DNA from 2 places in the Streptomyces taklimakanensis genome. Region 1 is predicted to be linked to the other one. Evidence: riboswitches for the same ligand, from Rfam matches in the RefSeq annotation. Region 1 holds a riboswitch; the other holds the start of a gene.
What was found. Region 1 has a riboswitch for glycine ahead of gcvP (aminomethyl-transferring glycine dehydrogenase). Riboswitches for the same ligand answer to the same signal wherever they lie in the genome.
Positions count from the first base shown of each region.

Region 1 (7,243 bases):
CGGCTTCGCGCAGGAGGACCTGTTCGCGCAGACCGCGGCCCTGGCCCCGAACGGGGAGGGGACGGCCGCTCCCGACGCGGCACGGCCGCCGGGCCCCACCTCCCCGTCGGAGGCGGCCCCGGCGGCCGGGGAGACGGTGGGGCACCGGCTGCCGCCCGGTCGGGACGTGCGGCACGCACGGTACGGACCGGGCTGGGTGCAGGGCAGTGGTCTGGGACGGGTCACGGTGCGCTTCGAGGGGCCCGGCACACCGCCGGGCCGGGTGCGCACCTTCGCGCTGGACGACCCGGAACTGGAACTCTCCGAGCCGCTTTTGCCCTGGGAGGGGACGTCGGGCGGACGGTCGGACGGTCAGCGCTCCGAGCCCGCGATCCGTCCGAAGGACATGTTCTCGTCGGACACGGGAGCACCGGTGTCCGACGTGTCCAGGCCGTAGTGGTGGTAGAGCCGGAGCTCCTGTTCGGGGGAGAGGTGGCGGCCCACGCCGAAGTCCGGTGCCTCCTTGACCAGGGCACGTTCAAAGGGCACTCGGAGCACCCCGTCCACCACCTCGCTGGGCTCCAGGGGCACGAAGGCGTCACGGCTGAAGAACCCGGTGCGCACCGCCGCCCACTCCGGAACGCCGGTGGCGTCGTCGAGGTACACCTCGTCCACGGTGCCTATCTTCCGCCCGTCACGGTCGAGCGTCCTGAGGCCTATCAGGTTGCGGGGGTCGATGTCGGTCTGCACGGCGGTCCCTCCAACTCCTCGTCCGGGAAACACCTGCTCGAAAACGGTTGCCACAAACAACCAAACGGCACATTCGGCCCATCGGCCACTCGGAGGGGCCCCCGCGACCGCCGTCGGGTTCATCCCCGTAACGCGCTGGTAGGCTCTGAAGTGGCTGTTGACCCCGAGCGGGAGAGTCCTTCGGCGAGACGCCGGAGGCGCCGAAGGAGCAAATCCTCCCCGGAATCTCTCAGGCTCACGTACCGCGCGGGCGAGGTCACTCTGGAAAGCAGGGCGGGTCACGGGCGACGAGCCGCGGCCCCTCCTCACCGACGGTGAAAGCCGGGCCGCGGGCGCGGGCCGGTGAAGCTCTCAGGTCGAGATGACAGAGGGGGAGGCCGTCAGGGCACCCGCGCCGTGGTGCCCCTCGCAGGTCGCACAGACCAGGAGGCCTCCGCAGATGACAGCAGACCGCACCTCCCGTACCGCTTCCCTCGCCGAGTTGGAGCGGGGCAGGCCCTTCGAGGAGCGCCACATCGGCCCCGACGCCGGCGAGCAGGCCAAGATGCTCGCCCAGGTCGGCTACGGGTCGCTCGACGAACTGACCGCCGCCGCGGTGCCCGAGGTGATCAGGAGCACCGAGGCGCTGCGGCTGCCCGAGGCCCGCGGCGAGGCGGAGGTCCTCGACGAACTGCGCTCCCTGGCCCGGCGCAACCGGGTGCTGGACTCGATGATCGGCCTGGGGTACTACGGCACCTTCACCCCGCCGGTCATCCTGCGCAACGTCCTGGAGAACCCGGCCTGGTACACCGCCTACACCCCCTACCAGCCGGAGATCTCCCAGGGGCGCCTGGAGGCGCTGCTGAACTTCCAGACCGTGGTCGCCGACCTGACCGGCCTGCCCACCGCCGGCGCCTCGCTGCTGGACGAGGGCACCGCCGCGGCCGAGGCCATGGCCCTGTCCCGGCGCGTCGGCAAGGTCAAGGAAGGCGTCTTCCTGATCGACGCCGACTGCCTGCCCCAGACGATCGCCGTCATCGAGACCCGCGCCGAGCCCACCGGGGTCGAGGTCGTCGTCGCCGACCTGTCGGACGGCATCCCCGCCGACGCCGCCGAGCGCGGCGTCTTCGGTGTGCTCCTGCAGTACCCGGGCGCCTCGGGCGCCGTGCGGGACCTGCGGCCGGTGATCGGGCAGGCGCACGAGCTGGGCGCGGTCGTCACCGTCGCCGCCGACCTGCTCGCCCTCACCCTGCTGACCTCCCCCGGCGAGCTGGGCGCCGATATCGCGGTGGGTTCCAGTCAGCGCTTCGGCGTGCCGATGGGCTTCGGCGGACCGCACGCCGGCTTCATGGCGGTGCGCGAGAAGTTCGCGCGGAACCTGCCCGGCCGGCTGGTCGGCGTCTCGGTGGACGCCGACGGCACCACCGCCTACCGCCTGGCCCTCCAGACGCGCGAGCAGCACATCCGTCGCGAGAAGGCCACCAGCAACATCTGCACCGCCCAGGTGCTGCTCGCCGTGATGGCCTCCATGTACGCCGTGTACCACGGCCCCGACGGACTGGCCGCCATCGCCCGCCGGACCCACCGCCACGCCGCCGTCCTGGCCCAGGGGTTGCGCGCCGGCGGGGTGGAGGTCGTGCACGACACGTTCTTCGACACCGTCACCGCGCGGGTGCCGGGGCGGGCCGCCGAGGTCGTCGCCGCGGCCCGCGAGGCCGGGGTCAACCTGCGGCAGACCGACGCCGACCACGTCGGCGTCGCCTGTGACGAGACCACCGGACGCGACCGGCTCGCCGCGGTGTGGGGAGCCTTCGGGGTCTCCGCCACGGCCGCGGACGTCGAGGCGTTGGACGAGGCCGCCGGGGAGGTCCTGCCCGCCGGGCTGCTGCGCACCGACGACTACCTGACCCACCCCGTCTTCCACCGGTACCGCTCCGAGACGGCGATGCTGCGCTACCTGCGCCGCCTGGCCGACCGTGACTACGCGCTGGACCGCGGCATGATCCCGCTGGGCTCGTGCACGATGAAGCTCAACGCCACCACCGAGATGGAGCCGATCACCTGGCCCGAGTTCGGCGGTCTGCACCCCTTCGCCCCCATCGACCAGGCCGAGGGCTACCTGACGCTGATCCGTGAGCTGGAGGAGCGACTGGCGGAGGTCACCGGCTACGACAAGGTCTCCCTCCAGCCCAATGCCGGATCGCAGGGCGAGCTGGCGGGCCTGCTGGCAGTGCGGGCGTACCACCGCGCGAACGGCGACGAGCGGCGCACCGTCTGCCTGATCCCGTCCTCCGCGCACGGCACCAACGCCGCCAGCGCCGTGATGGCCGGGATGAGGGTCGTGGTGGTGAAGACGGGCGAGAACGGCGACGTGGACGTCGACGACCTGCGGGCCAAGATCGACAAGCACCGCGAGGAGCTCGCGGTGCTGATGGTCACCTATCCCTCCACCCACGGCGTGTTCGAGGAGCACATCACCGACATCTGCGCCGCCGTGCACGAGGCGGGCGGCCAGGTCTACGTCGACGGCGCCAACCTCAACGCGCTGGTCGGTCTGGCCCGGCCGGGGACGTTCGGAGCGGACGTCTCCCACCTGAACCTGCACAAGACCTTCTGCATCCCGCACGGCGGCGGCGGCCCGGGCGTCGGCCCGGTGGCGGTGCGCGCCCACCTCGCGCCGTACCTGCCCAACCACCCGCTCCAGCCCGACGCCGGCCCCGAGACGGGCGTGGGGCCGATCTCGGCGGCCCCGTGGGGTTCGGCGGGCATCCTGCCGATCTCCTGGGCGTACCTGCGGCTGATGGGCGCCGAGGGGCTGCGCCGCGCCACCCAGGTGGCCGTGCTCGGCGCCAACTACGTCGCCAGGCGTCTGGAGCCGCACTACCCGGTGCTCTACACCGGTCCGGGCGGACTGGTGGCGCACGAGTGCATCATCGACGTCCGTCCGCTGACCAAGGCCACCGGGGTCAGCATCGACGACGTGGCCAAGCGGCTGATCGACTACGGCTTCCACGCTCCGACGATGTCCTTCCCCGTGGCCGGGACGCTGATGATCGAGCCCACCGAGAGCGAGGACCTGGCGGAGCTGGACCGCTTCTGCGACGCCATGATCGCGATTCGGGCCGAGATCGAGAAGGTCGCCTCGGGCGAGTGGAGCGCGGAGGACAACCCGCTGCGCAACGCACCGCACACGTCGGCACAGCTCGCCGGCGAGTGGCCGCACCCCTACGGACGCGAGGAAGCCGCCTTCCCCGAGGGCGTCTCGGCGGCCGACAAGTACTGGCCCCCGGTCCGGCGCATCGACGGTGCCTACGGCGACCGCAACCTCGTGTGCTCCTGCCCCTCGCCGGAGGCGTACGAGAGCTGACCCGACCGTCCGGTTCCACCCGGTCCGCCGCGCCGGTGCCCGGAAGAACCGGAAGAACCGGAAGAACCAGAAGAAGGGGAAACGGTGGGCGCCCCGGCCGAACCGGCCGGGGCGCCCACCGCTCGTGGAAGCGCGGGCCCGTCGCCGGGCTCCGCCTGCGCGTCAGGCGGGAGTGCCCAACAGGGGAGGGGCGGGGGGCACCAGGCGTCGGGCCAGCACGGGCAGCAGACCGTCGACGCGGTGCGGCCGGTGCGCGGCGATTCCCGGCGGTGCCGGAGCCAGCGGCACCAGCAGGTCGGAGGAGGCGGGAGAGCCGCCGGCGGCGTCGGCCTCCGTGTCACCGTGCAGCCACAGCGCCATCATGTACAGCTCGGGCATGGAGAGCAGCCGCGGCTGGTACGTCACCGGCAGCGTGTCGGCCCGCGCCAGCGCGGTCTCGGTGGAGGTGACGAAGGGGCCTTCGCAGAAGTGCGAGAACGTCCAACCGTCCGCGGTGAGCATGGCCTCGGCGGCGCCCACCGTGCCCTGCGCGTCCCGCAGCAGGAAGCGCCAGCCGGTCAGTCGAACGCGAGGCGGGCCGGCCGCGGCCGTGATCCCGTCCAGCACGTGGAGGGGCAGGGGGAGGGCCGGCTGTACGGACCCCTTCCGGGCCTGGGGGCCCGGAGGGGTGAACGTGCCGCGGAGGCCGGTGGGAGAACCGAGGGCCGCGTGCACGCTGCGCAGTGCGGGTGCCGGGGCCGGTTGGACACGCAGGGGCATGGTGGGTCGCCTCTCGCTCGGAGACACGGTGGTGCTCGGCTGGCGCGGACGGCGCTGTCGGCGTACGGGGAGGCCGCGAAGAGGGCCGGAGTGAGGGACGCGGCGGATCCGCGCCCACCGAGGGACGCCTCTCCCGCCGCTTTGGGAAGTTTATACGACGGGTGTTCGGCCGAGGTTTCGGCTAGCTGTCCCGCATGTTACCGGCAAGAGGTCATCAGGGCGTTTTGCAACGGTGTTTCGCCTGCGATTTCCCGGGCAATAGGCTGCTGACCTGGAAGGTGACCGGCCATGCGGTCGGCCGTATCTTTTCGGTTTTTTCCACGAGTCACCGTCGTGATGCCGACGGTGACGCCGTATGCCTGCGGAATGTGCCCGGCGAAAGCCTGACTCCAGGATACCGGTCCTCACTGTCGCACGAGGCGTTATCTCCCGCATCCGCGGGGCATCATCCGGGCACGGTCCATTAGAGGAGGGACGCACCGATGGGCGAGAAGGTCGAGGCCAGTGGGTTCGCCCTGTCCGATCGCCGGCGGTATCGGGAGAAGCACCGCCGATGTCTCCAGGGGCTGCGGCGGATGCTGGACGAACAGCGCTTCGACCGGCCCCGCGACCTCATGGGGTTGGAGATCGAACTGAACCTCGCGGATGCCGAGGGCATGCCCCGAATGATGAACCTGGAGGTTCTGGAACGCATCGCGAGCCGCGATTTCCAGACGGAACTGGGGCAGTTCAATCTGGAGGTCAACGTCCTTCCGCACCGGATGTCCGGACGGGTGCTGGACCAACTCGCCGAGGAACTGCGCACCGGCCTGGCATACGCCGATCGCAAAGCCGGCGAGGTCGATGCGCGCATCGTGATGATCGGCATTCTGCCGACGCTCACCGGGGACGACCTGGTGTCCGCGAACCTCACCGCCGTCGATCGCTACACCCTGCTGAACGACCAGATCATGACCGGCCGTGGCGAGGAGGTCGTCCTCGACATCGAGGGCGTGGAACACCTGCGGTACGCCTCGGCGTCCATCGCCCCGGAGGCGGCCTGCACCTCCGTGCAGCTCCACCTCCAGGTGACGCCCGGCCGTTTCGCCGACGTGTGGAACGCGGCCCAGGTCGTCTCGGCCGTCCAGGTCGCGGTGGGCGCCAACTCGCCCTTCCTCTTCGGCCGCGAACTGTGGCGCGAGTCCCGGCCCCCGCTCTTCCTGCAGGCCACCGACACCAGGTCGCCGGAGCTGGTCGCCCAGGGGGTGCGGCCGCGCACCTGGTTCGGGGAACGGTGGATCACCTCGGCGTACGAGTTGTTCGAGGAGAACGCCCGGTACTTCCCGCCCCTGCTGCCCGTCTGCGACGACGAGGACCCGCTGGAGGTGCTGGACGCCGGCGGCATCCCCTCGCTGGGGGAGATGAACCTGCTCAACGGCACCGTCTACCGCTGGAACCGGCCGGTGTACGGCGTGGCGGACGGGGTGCCGCACCTGAGGGTGGAGAACAGGGTGCTGCCCGCCGGGCCCACCGTCACCGACGTCCTGGCCAACACCGCCCTGTACTACGGCCTGGTGCGCTCGCTGGCGGACGAGTCGCGGCCGGTGTGGAACCGCATGCCGTTCTCCGCGGCGGCCGAGAACTTCGACACCGCCTGTCGCCACGGCATCGACGCCCGGTTGTGGTGGCCGCGCGGGCGGGGCGGTTCGCTCTCGGCCGTGCCCGTGGACCGGCTGGTGCTGGAGGAGCTGCTGCCGCTGGCCGCCGAGGGCCTGGACACCTGGGGGGTCGAGCCCGGGGACCGGGACCGCTGCCTGTCGGTCATCGAGGAGCGCTGCCGGCACCGCGTCAACGGCGCCTCCTGGCAGGCCGACACCTACCACCGGGCCCTGGAGAGCGGCCTGGATCGGGAGAAGGCACTGGCGGCGACGGTCCGCCGCTACTGCGAGCTGGCGCGCACCGGGGAGCCGGTGCACGGTTGGCCGGTGGGCGTGTAGGTCCCCTCCGCCCGGGGCGGGGCCCGACCGGCTCCGGGGCCCGTCCCCCGCCCCGCCCCGCCCCGCCCCCGCCGTCCGTCTCCGGTACCGGTCGGGCAAGCTGTCCCCGTACCGCGTGGGCGGGCGAGGGCCCGCGCGGTTCGGAAGGCCGACCGGGAGACGGAGTGCGGGTACGGATGTGGGACGACGACGGACGCGGTCGGGAGCGCGGCGCACGGGGAAGGGAGGCCGACGACGAGACCCTCGCGTCGCGCCGGATCCTGGGACGCGAGACGCTGATCGTCCTGGCGCTGTCGCTGGGAGCGAGCGGTCTGTCGGCGCTCATCGGCTTCGTCGGGGCGTTGACCCGGCCGGGCGGACTGAAGGACCAGGCCGCCCGGCTCAACGGCTCCCACGCCCCCGACCGCCCCTGGCTGGACCTGGCCTGGCAGGT
Region 1 is NZ_WIXO01000001.1:5,405,157-5,412,399, forward strand. It holds gene F0L17_RS23770 (DNA polymerase IV) at 1-436, shown strand, start outside; gene F0L17_RS23775 (PRC-barrel domain-containing protein) at 352-729, opposite strand; glycine riboswitch at 888-984, shown strand; glycine riboswitch at 986-1,104, shown strand; gene gcvP (aminomethyl-transferring glycine dehydrogenase) at 1,169-4,075, shown strand; gene F0L17_RS23785 (hypothetical protein) at 4,238-4,834, opposite strand; gene F0L17_RS23790 (glutamate-cysteine ligase family protein) at 5,317-6,810, shown strand; gene F0L17_RS23795 (CPBP family intramembrane glutamic endopeptidase) at 6,987-7,243, shown strand, end outside.

Region 2 (7,243 bases), 1.2 Mb from region 1:
AAACGGCGACACCGCAGCTCATAGCGGCGCAACATGGACGAAACCCGTCCGGTCCCCATGACTCCGGCGGCGTCTCGACACCGCCCCTTCCGGCGGGCGGATGGTGTGCCCCTCCGGCTCCGGCCCGGCCCGGTACCGGCTCAGTGGGTGCGGGGGTAACCGTAACCGTGCCCGGGGCCGTACCCGGGAGCGGGGGCCGCCACCGGGGCGACCGGCGCGGCGCCCTGGTGGGCGTCACGGTCGAAGAAGGGCCGGGAGTTGGCCCGCAGCCACATGGCGACCGGGTCGTAGCCGTCCGACATCGACACGGTCGAGACGGCCAACCCCTCGGGCACCGAGGCCACCGACCGGTGCATCATCGACCGCACGGACTCCACCGACTGCGGACCGTCGTCGTAGAGGTCGAGACCGATCGCCAGGTACGGCGACCCCAGCACGGGCTGCACCCAGGCCCGGCGCAGGGCGCGCACGGCGGGGGTGCGGTGGGCGTTCTGGACGAGCTGGGCGTAGAAGTGGGGGACCTCGACCGTCGGTTCGCCGATGCGCAGCGGCCCGGCGGGCAGTCGGTCCAGCCCGCCGGCGATCCGGCGCAGATCCAGCCAGGGAACGCCGACACCGCCGCCGGGGGCGTGCGGGTTGAGCCACAGCCCCCAGCGGTCGGGGAAGAGGGCGGCGGCGACCTCGCGTCCGCCCACCACCTCGTGCGACCGCGTCCAGCCCGAGGTCGCCAGCTCCTGCTCCGACGTCACGCAGGGCGCGTAGCCGTGCCCGGCGACCTCCATGTTCCCGTACTGGGCGTCGGGGGAACCGGCCCGACCGTGCCAGAGCAGCATCCACACCCGGTCCCGGGCGAGGGCGTGCAGCAGCGCCTCGTAGGCGTCGTACCGTCCGGGCGCCACCTGGCGCAGCAGCTGATCGACGCTTCCACCCGCGCTCACGTGGGCCGCCCCTTCTCGTCCTTGCGTGCTCCGCACTTCCGCACCGGGCCGCGCGCGCGTCCCGCCCCGACATCCAACCAGCTTACGGGCCACGTCCGACAGGGTCGGACGTACTCACCCACACCCGGGCGCGGGTACTCGGGCGGGGGATGGGCGGTCGTACGGACGGGTCCCGGGCCGGTGCGCGGACGGAGCGTGCGCCCGGGCTCGGTGGACGCGCGACGGGGACCCGGTTCGGCGCGGCGGGTCAGCGCGGCGGATCGGTGCGCGCGTAGAAGGGCCTGACGCACTGGCGCATCCAGTCCACGACCGGATCCCGTGCCGCGTCCAACAGCACCATCTGCACCGGCCAGCGCACCGGCTCCCGACCCAGCGCCCGGCCCAGCGCGTCGTGCGCCGCCGCGCGGGCCGGGGGATCCAGCAGGTCCAACTCCACTCCGACGAACAGCGCGGGCGGATCGCCCTCGACGCTGGCCAGACCGCGGCGTGCGCTGCGGACCTGCGGCAGCACCGCGAACTCCCCGGCCGCGGCGGCCAGGAAGTCCACCGGTTCCTCCTGCCAGTCGGGCTCGAAGAGCCGCACCCGGGCGCCGCTCGCCGTCCCCGGCACACCCTCCGGGCCGGGCTCGCGGCACAGCTCGGCCACGGCCGGCGGAGGCAGCGGCAGACCAACGGGGCCCTCGGGGTTGACCACGATGCCCACCTGCGGCGGCAGACCGCGGGCGAACTCGCGGGCGGGGGCGACGGCGAAGGACAGGTGCGAGCCGGCGCACCGCAGGAACTGCTCCTCCGAGCTGAAGACGGGCACGTACGGCGCCCCGTCGAGCTGGACCGTGGGCAGATCGAGGTTCGGGGCGGTCGGCGAGCCGCCCTCGGGCAGCGGCACCCACAGGCTGCTGCGCCCGAGCACCTCCAGCAGCCGGGCACCCGCCCCGGGGACGTCGACGGACGCGGCGAGCGTCTCCTCCAGCTCGTTGCCGGGCCGGCCGCCGTGTCCCGGTCCGTACTGCTGCGGGATGGTCATGTGAAAACCCTATCCGCAACGGAGGACCGCCCGTTCGCCGCCGGCCGGGGAGACCTTCAGTCGAAGACGACCCCGCGCAGCGCACCGGCCGCCGCCCGGTCCAGCAACACCACCGAGGCGCAGCCGGTGGGCGGTCGGCCCGCCTGCGACGTCGCCACCAGGCGCCGCACCGCCCTGCGGTGCCGGGCGAAGGCGTACGCCGACACGCCCCGCCCCCGCTCCGCCTGCCCCGCCAGGGCCACCGGGGGCGGCACGTCCAGCAGCACCATGTGCAGCGCCCGGCCGCGGCGCCGCGCGTTCGACGCCAGCCAGCGGCGCACCCAGCCCTGGGAACCGCAGTCGTGCACCACCACGCTCGCCGTCGAGGCCAGCGCCCGGCGCAGGGAGAGGTAGTGGGCGACGCGCACCAGGGGACGGTAGAGGGCGTACGGCAGCCGGGCCGGCAGCCGCGCCTCCCAGCGCTCCCGCATGTCCTGGGAGTCGATCCGCGTCACCGTCTCGTGGACGGCCACCACGCGCCGGATCAGGGTGGACTTGCCGCTGCCCGGCAGTCCGGAGACGACCACCCGGTCCCCCGCCGGGAAGCGCAGGACCCGTACCCCCGTCGTCCCGCGCAGATCGCGCCCGCCCGTCGGTGCGGGCGCCGCCGCGCGCCGCGGTACCGCCCCGGCCCCACCCTGCGCCGTACAGGCGCTCTCCAGGCTGCTCACTGGTAGGCCCTCCCCGCTTTCGCGCCACGTGTCCGCGGCTGTACCCAGAGCGTGTCAAGAAGGATGACGGCGGACAAGGTGACTACCCGTACCGGGCGCGTCCCGACACATCCGGCTTTCCCCTCCGCTCCCGCGCGCCCCCTTGTGCTCCGTCCGTCACAGGTCCGCGCCGCACCGTGCGCCGGTTCGCGCCCACCCCGTCCGCCGCCGGGACGGACGTGCGATGATGAGCGCGCGAACTGCATACCGGCCGTTTGAGCCCGCGCGGGAGAGTTCCCGGGAAACCGCTGGTCACAGTGGTCTTCCGGGGCGCCGAAGGAGCAAGTCCTCCCTTGAATCTCTCAGGCCCCGATACCGCGCGGGTGAGGCACATCTGAAAAGCGGACGGCTCCCTCCGGGAGACGTCCCACCCACGGTGCAAGCCCAGGTCCGTCCGCGCGGACTCGTGGCGAACCTCTCAGGTTCCGATGACAGATGGGGAGGACCGTGTCCACACCGTCCTCCTCACCGTCCGACCCGTCCGACGTGTCCATCGGTCCGTCGGGCCGTTCACGGCCCGGCCGCCTCGCCTGGGAGCCACGACCATGAGCGATTCCCCCCGACACACCGCCCTCGACGCCGTCCACCGCGCCCTCGGCGCGACCATGACGGACTTCGCGGGGTGGGAGATGCCGCTGCGCTACGGCAGCGAGCGCGACGAGCACAACGCCGTGCGCACCCGCGCCGGCCTGTTCGACCTGAGCCACATGGGCGAGATCACCGTCACCGGCCCGCAGGCCGGCGAACTCCTGGACCGCGCCCTGGTCGGTCACCTGTCCGCCGTCCCGGTGGGCCGGGCCCGCTACACCATGATCTGCGAGGAGTCCGGAGGCATCCTCGACGACCTGATCGTCTACCGGCTGGGCACCGAGGAGTACCTGGTCGTCGCCAACGCCGCCAACGCAGGGGTGGTGCTGGACGCCCTGACCGAGCGGCGCGACGGCTTCGGCCTTCCGGAGGCCGCCGTGCGCGACGACCGCGACGCCTACGCGCTGCTGGCCGTCCAGGGCCCCGCCTCCCCCGGCATCCTGGCCTCCCTCACCGACGCCGACCTGGACGGGCTGAAGTACTACGCCGGGCTGCCCGGCACGGTGGCGGGCGTGGAGACGCTGATCGCCCGCACCGGCTACACCGGCGAGGACGGCTTCGAGCTGTTCGTCGCCCCCGGCGACGCCGAGACGCTGTGGTCGGCGCTGACCGAGGCCGGCGCGGACGCGGGTCTGGTGCCGTGCGGACTGTCCTGCCGCGACACGCTGCGGCTGGAGGCGGGCATGCCGCTGTACGGGCACGAGCTGTCCCGGCGGACCACCCCCTTCGACGCCGGCCTGGGCCGTGTGGTGAAGTTCGACAAGCCCGGTGACTTCGTCGGCCGCGCCGCACTGGAGGAGGCCGCTCGGAAGGCCGCGGAGAACCCGCCGCGGAAGCTGGTCGGCCTGGTCGCCGCCGGCCGTCGGGTGCCGCGCGCCGGGTACGCGGTGGTCGGCGCGGACGGTGCGGTGATCGGCGAGGTCTCCTCCGGCGCCCCCTCCCCCACCCTGGGGAAGCCGATCGCGATGGCGTACGTGGACGCCGGTCACGCCGCGCCCGGCACGGAGGGTGTGGCCGTGGACATCCGCGGTACGCATGAGCCGTACGAGGTCGTCGCGCTGCCGTTCTACCGACGCGAGCGCTGACGGACGCCGGCCTCCCCGACCTTCGACCCCCGGGGGCTCCCGGGGACCGCCGCGGGTCCCCACCGGTCCGCCGTGCCCCGCGCGGCGGACCGCCCCGACCCGTCCCACCTGGCAAGACCCGTTTCCCCACCCACACCTCTCATCGGGAGAATCGCGACATGAGCAACCCCCAGCAGCTGCGCTACAGCAAGGAGCACGAGTGGCTGTCGGCCACCGAGGACGGCGTGGCGACGGTCGGCATCACCGAGCACGCCGCGGGCGCGCTCGGCGACGTCGTCTTCGTCCAGCTCCCCGAGGTCGGCGACACGGTGACCGCGGGCGAACCCTGCGGCGAGCTGGAGTCGACCAAGTCGGTCAGCGACCTGTACGCGCCCGTGTCCGGCGAGATCACCGAGGTCAACCAGGACGTGGTGGACGACCCGGCGCTGGTGAACTCCGCCCCCTTCGAGGGCGGCTGGCTGTTCAGGGTGCGGGTGACGGAGGAGCCCGAGGAGCTGCTCTCCGCCGACGAGTACACCGCCTTCACCGGCGAGTGACTCTCCCGGCCTGCTCCCCGCCCGCCCCGTCCGCCTCCCGCACGTCACGATCGGAAAGATCCGGATGTCGCTTCTGAACTCCTCCCTGCACGAGGTCGATCCCGACGTCGCCGCGGCCGTCGACGCCGAGCTGCGCCGCCAGCAGTCCACGCTGGAGATGATCGCGTCGGAGAACTTCGCCCCGGTGGCCGCCCTCCAGGCCCAGGGCTCGGTCCTCACCAACAAGTACGCCGAGGGCTACCCCGGCCGCCGCTACTACGGCGGCTGCGAGCACGTCGACGTCATCGAGGACATCGCCCGCGAGCGGGTGAAGTCCCTCTTCGGCGCCGAGGCCGCCAACGTCCAGCCGCACTCGGGCGCCTCGGCCAACGCCGCGGCGATGTTCGCCCTGCTCGACCCGGGCGACACCATCCTCGGCCTGGACCTGGCCCACGGCGGCCACCTGACCCACGGCATGCGGATCAACTTCTCCGGCAAGCTCTACGACGTGGTCGCCTACCACGTCGACGCGGCCACCGGCCTGGTGGACATGGCGGAGGTCGAGCGGCTGGCGAGGGAGCGTCGTCCCAAGCTGATCATCGCCGGCTGGTCGGCGTACCCGCGGCAGTTGGACTTCGCCGCCTTCCGTCGGATCGCCGACGAGGTGGGCGCGCTGCTGATGGTGGACATGGCGCACTTCGCCGGTCTGGTGGCCGCCGGGCTCCACCCCAACCCGGTGCCGTACGCGGACGTGGTCACCACCACGACCCACAAGACCCTCGGCGGCCCGCGCGGCGGGGTGATCCTGTCGAAGCAGGAGCACGCCAAGAGGATCAACTCCGCGGTCTTCCCCGGTCAGCAGGGCGGCCCGCTGGAGCACGTCATCGCGGCGAAGGCCGTCTCCTTCAAGATCGCGGCGACGGAGGAGTTCAAGGACCGTCAGCGTCGTACCCTGGAGGGCGCGAAGCTGCTCGCCGAGCGGCTGATGCGGCCGGAGACGGCCGAGGCGGGCGTGTCCGTGCTGTCCGGCGGCACCGACGTCCACCTGGTCCTGGTCGACCTGCGCAACAGCGAGCTGGACGGTCGGCAGGCCGAGGACCGTCTGCACGAGATCGGCATCACGGTCAACCGCAACGCCGTCCCGAACGACCCCCGTCCGCCGATGGTCACCTCCGGACTGCGCATCGGCACCCCGGCGCTGGCCACGCGCGGTTTCACCGCCGACGACTTCCGTGAGGTCGCGGACGTCGTCGCCGAGGCGCTCACGCCCTCGTTCGACGAGGCGAGGGCCAAGGAGCTGACCGCCCGCGTCTCGGCCCTGGCCGAGAGGCACCCGCTGTACCCCGGTCTGTAGGACCGCGCCACGGCACCCGGGTGCGCCGCCCCACCGGGCGGCGCACCCGCGCCCCACACGCCCCGCGCACCCGGCGGGGTCCGAGGGCCCGCCGCACCCGGTGGGCCGTGAACCACGAGCAGACAAGGGAGTCCGCCACCGTGGCCATCTCCGTCTTCGACCTCTTCTCCATCGGCATCGGCCCGTCCAGCTCCCACACGGTGGGACCGATGCGGGCGGCCCGGATGTTCGCGCTCCGGCTGCGGAAGGAGGGTGTGCTGGCCCGCACCGCCTCGCTCCGCGCCGAGCTGTACGGCTCCCTGGGCGCCACCGGCCACGGTCACGGCACCCCCAAGGCGGTGCTGCTGGGACTGGCCGGCCACTCCCCGCGCACGGTGGACGTCGAGGCGGCGGAGGCCGAGGTCGAGCGGGTGCGGCGCTCGGGCCGGCTGGGCCTGCTGACGGCCACCGCCGAGGTCGGTGACGGCGGCGACGGCGGTCGGGAGATCCCCTTCGACGTCGACCGCGACCTGGTGTTGCACCGCCGCCGCTCGCTGCCGTACCACGCCAACGGGATGCTGCTGACCGCGTACGACGAGGGCGGCGCGGTCCTGCTGGAGAAGACGTACTACTCGGTCGGCGGCGGCTTCGTGGTGGACGAGGAAGCGGTCGGCGCCGACCGCATCAAGCTCGACGACACCCCTCTCAAGCACCCGTTCCGCACCGGTGACGAGCTGCTGCGCGCCACCCGCGAGACGGGTCTGTCGGTCTCGGCGCTGATGCTGGAGAACGAGCTGGCCTGGCGGACCGAGGAAGAGGTCCGCGCGGACCTGCTGGAGATCTGGCGGGTGATGCGCGAGTGCGTCGCGCGCGGTCTGTCGAAGGAGGGCATCCTGCCCGGCGGGCTGAAGGTCCGCCGCCGCGCCGCCGCCTCGGCCCGCCGGCTGCGCGCCGAGGGCGACGCCGCGGCGCACGCCATGGAGTGGCTGACGCTCTACGCGATGGCGGTCA
Region 2 is NZ_WIXO01000001.1:4,203,471-4,210,713, reverse strand. It holds gene F0L17_RS18745 (enhanced serine sensitivity protein SseB C-terminal domain-containing protein) at 141-938, opposite strand; gene F0L17_RS18740 (enhanced serine sensitivity protein SseB) at 1,186-1,962, opposite strand; gene F0L17_RS18735 (AAA family ATPase) at 2,019-2,672, opposite strand; glycine riboswitch at 2,928-3,039, shown strand; gene gcvT (glycine cleavage system aminomethyltransferase GcvT) at 3,257-4,384, shown strand; gene gcvH (glycine cleavage system protein GcvH) at 4,543-4,920, shown strand; gene F0L17_RS18720 (serine hydroxymethyltransferase) at 4,985-6,253, shown strand; gene F0L17_RS18715 (L-serine ammonia-lyase) at 6,394-7,243, shown strand, end outside.
Region 2: linked by a shared signal. The riboswitch ahead of gcvT (glycine cleavage system aminomethyltransferase GcvT) and the one ahead of gcvP (aminomethyl-transferring glycine dehydrogenase) in region 1 are both predicted to bind glycine.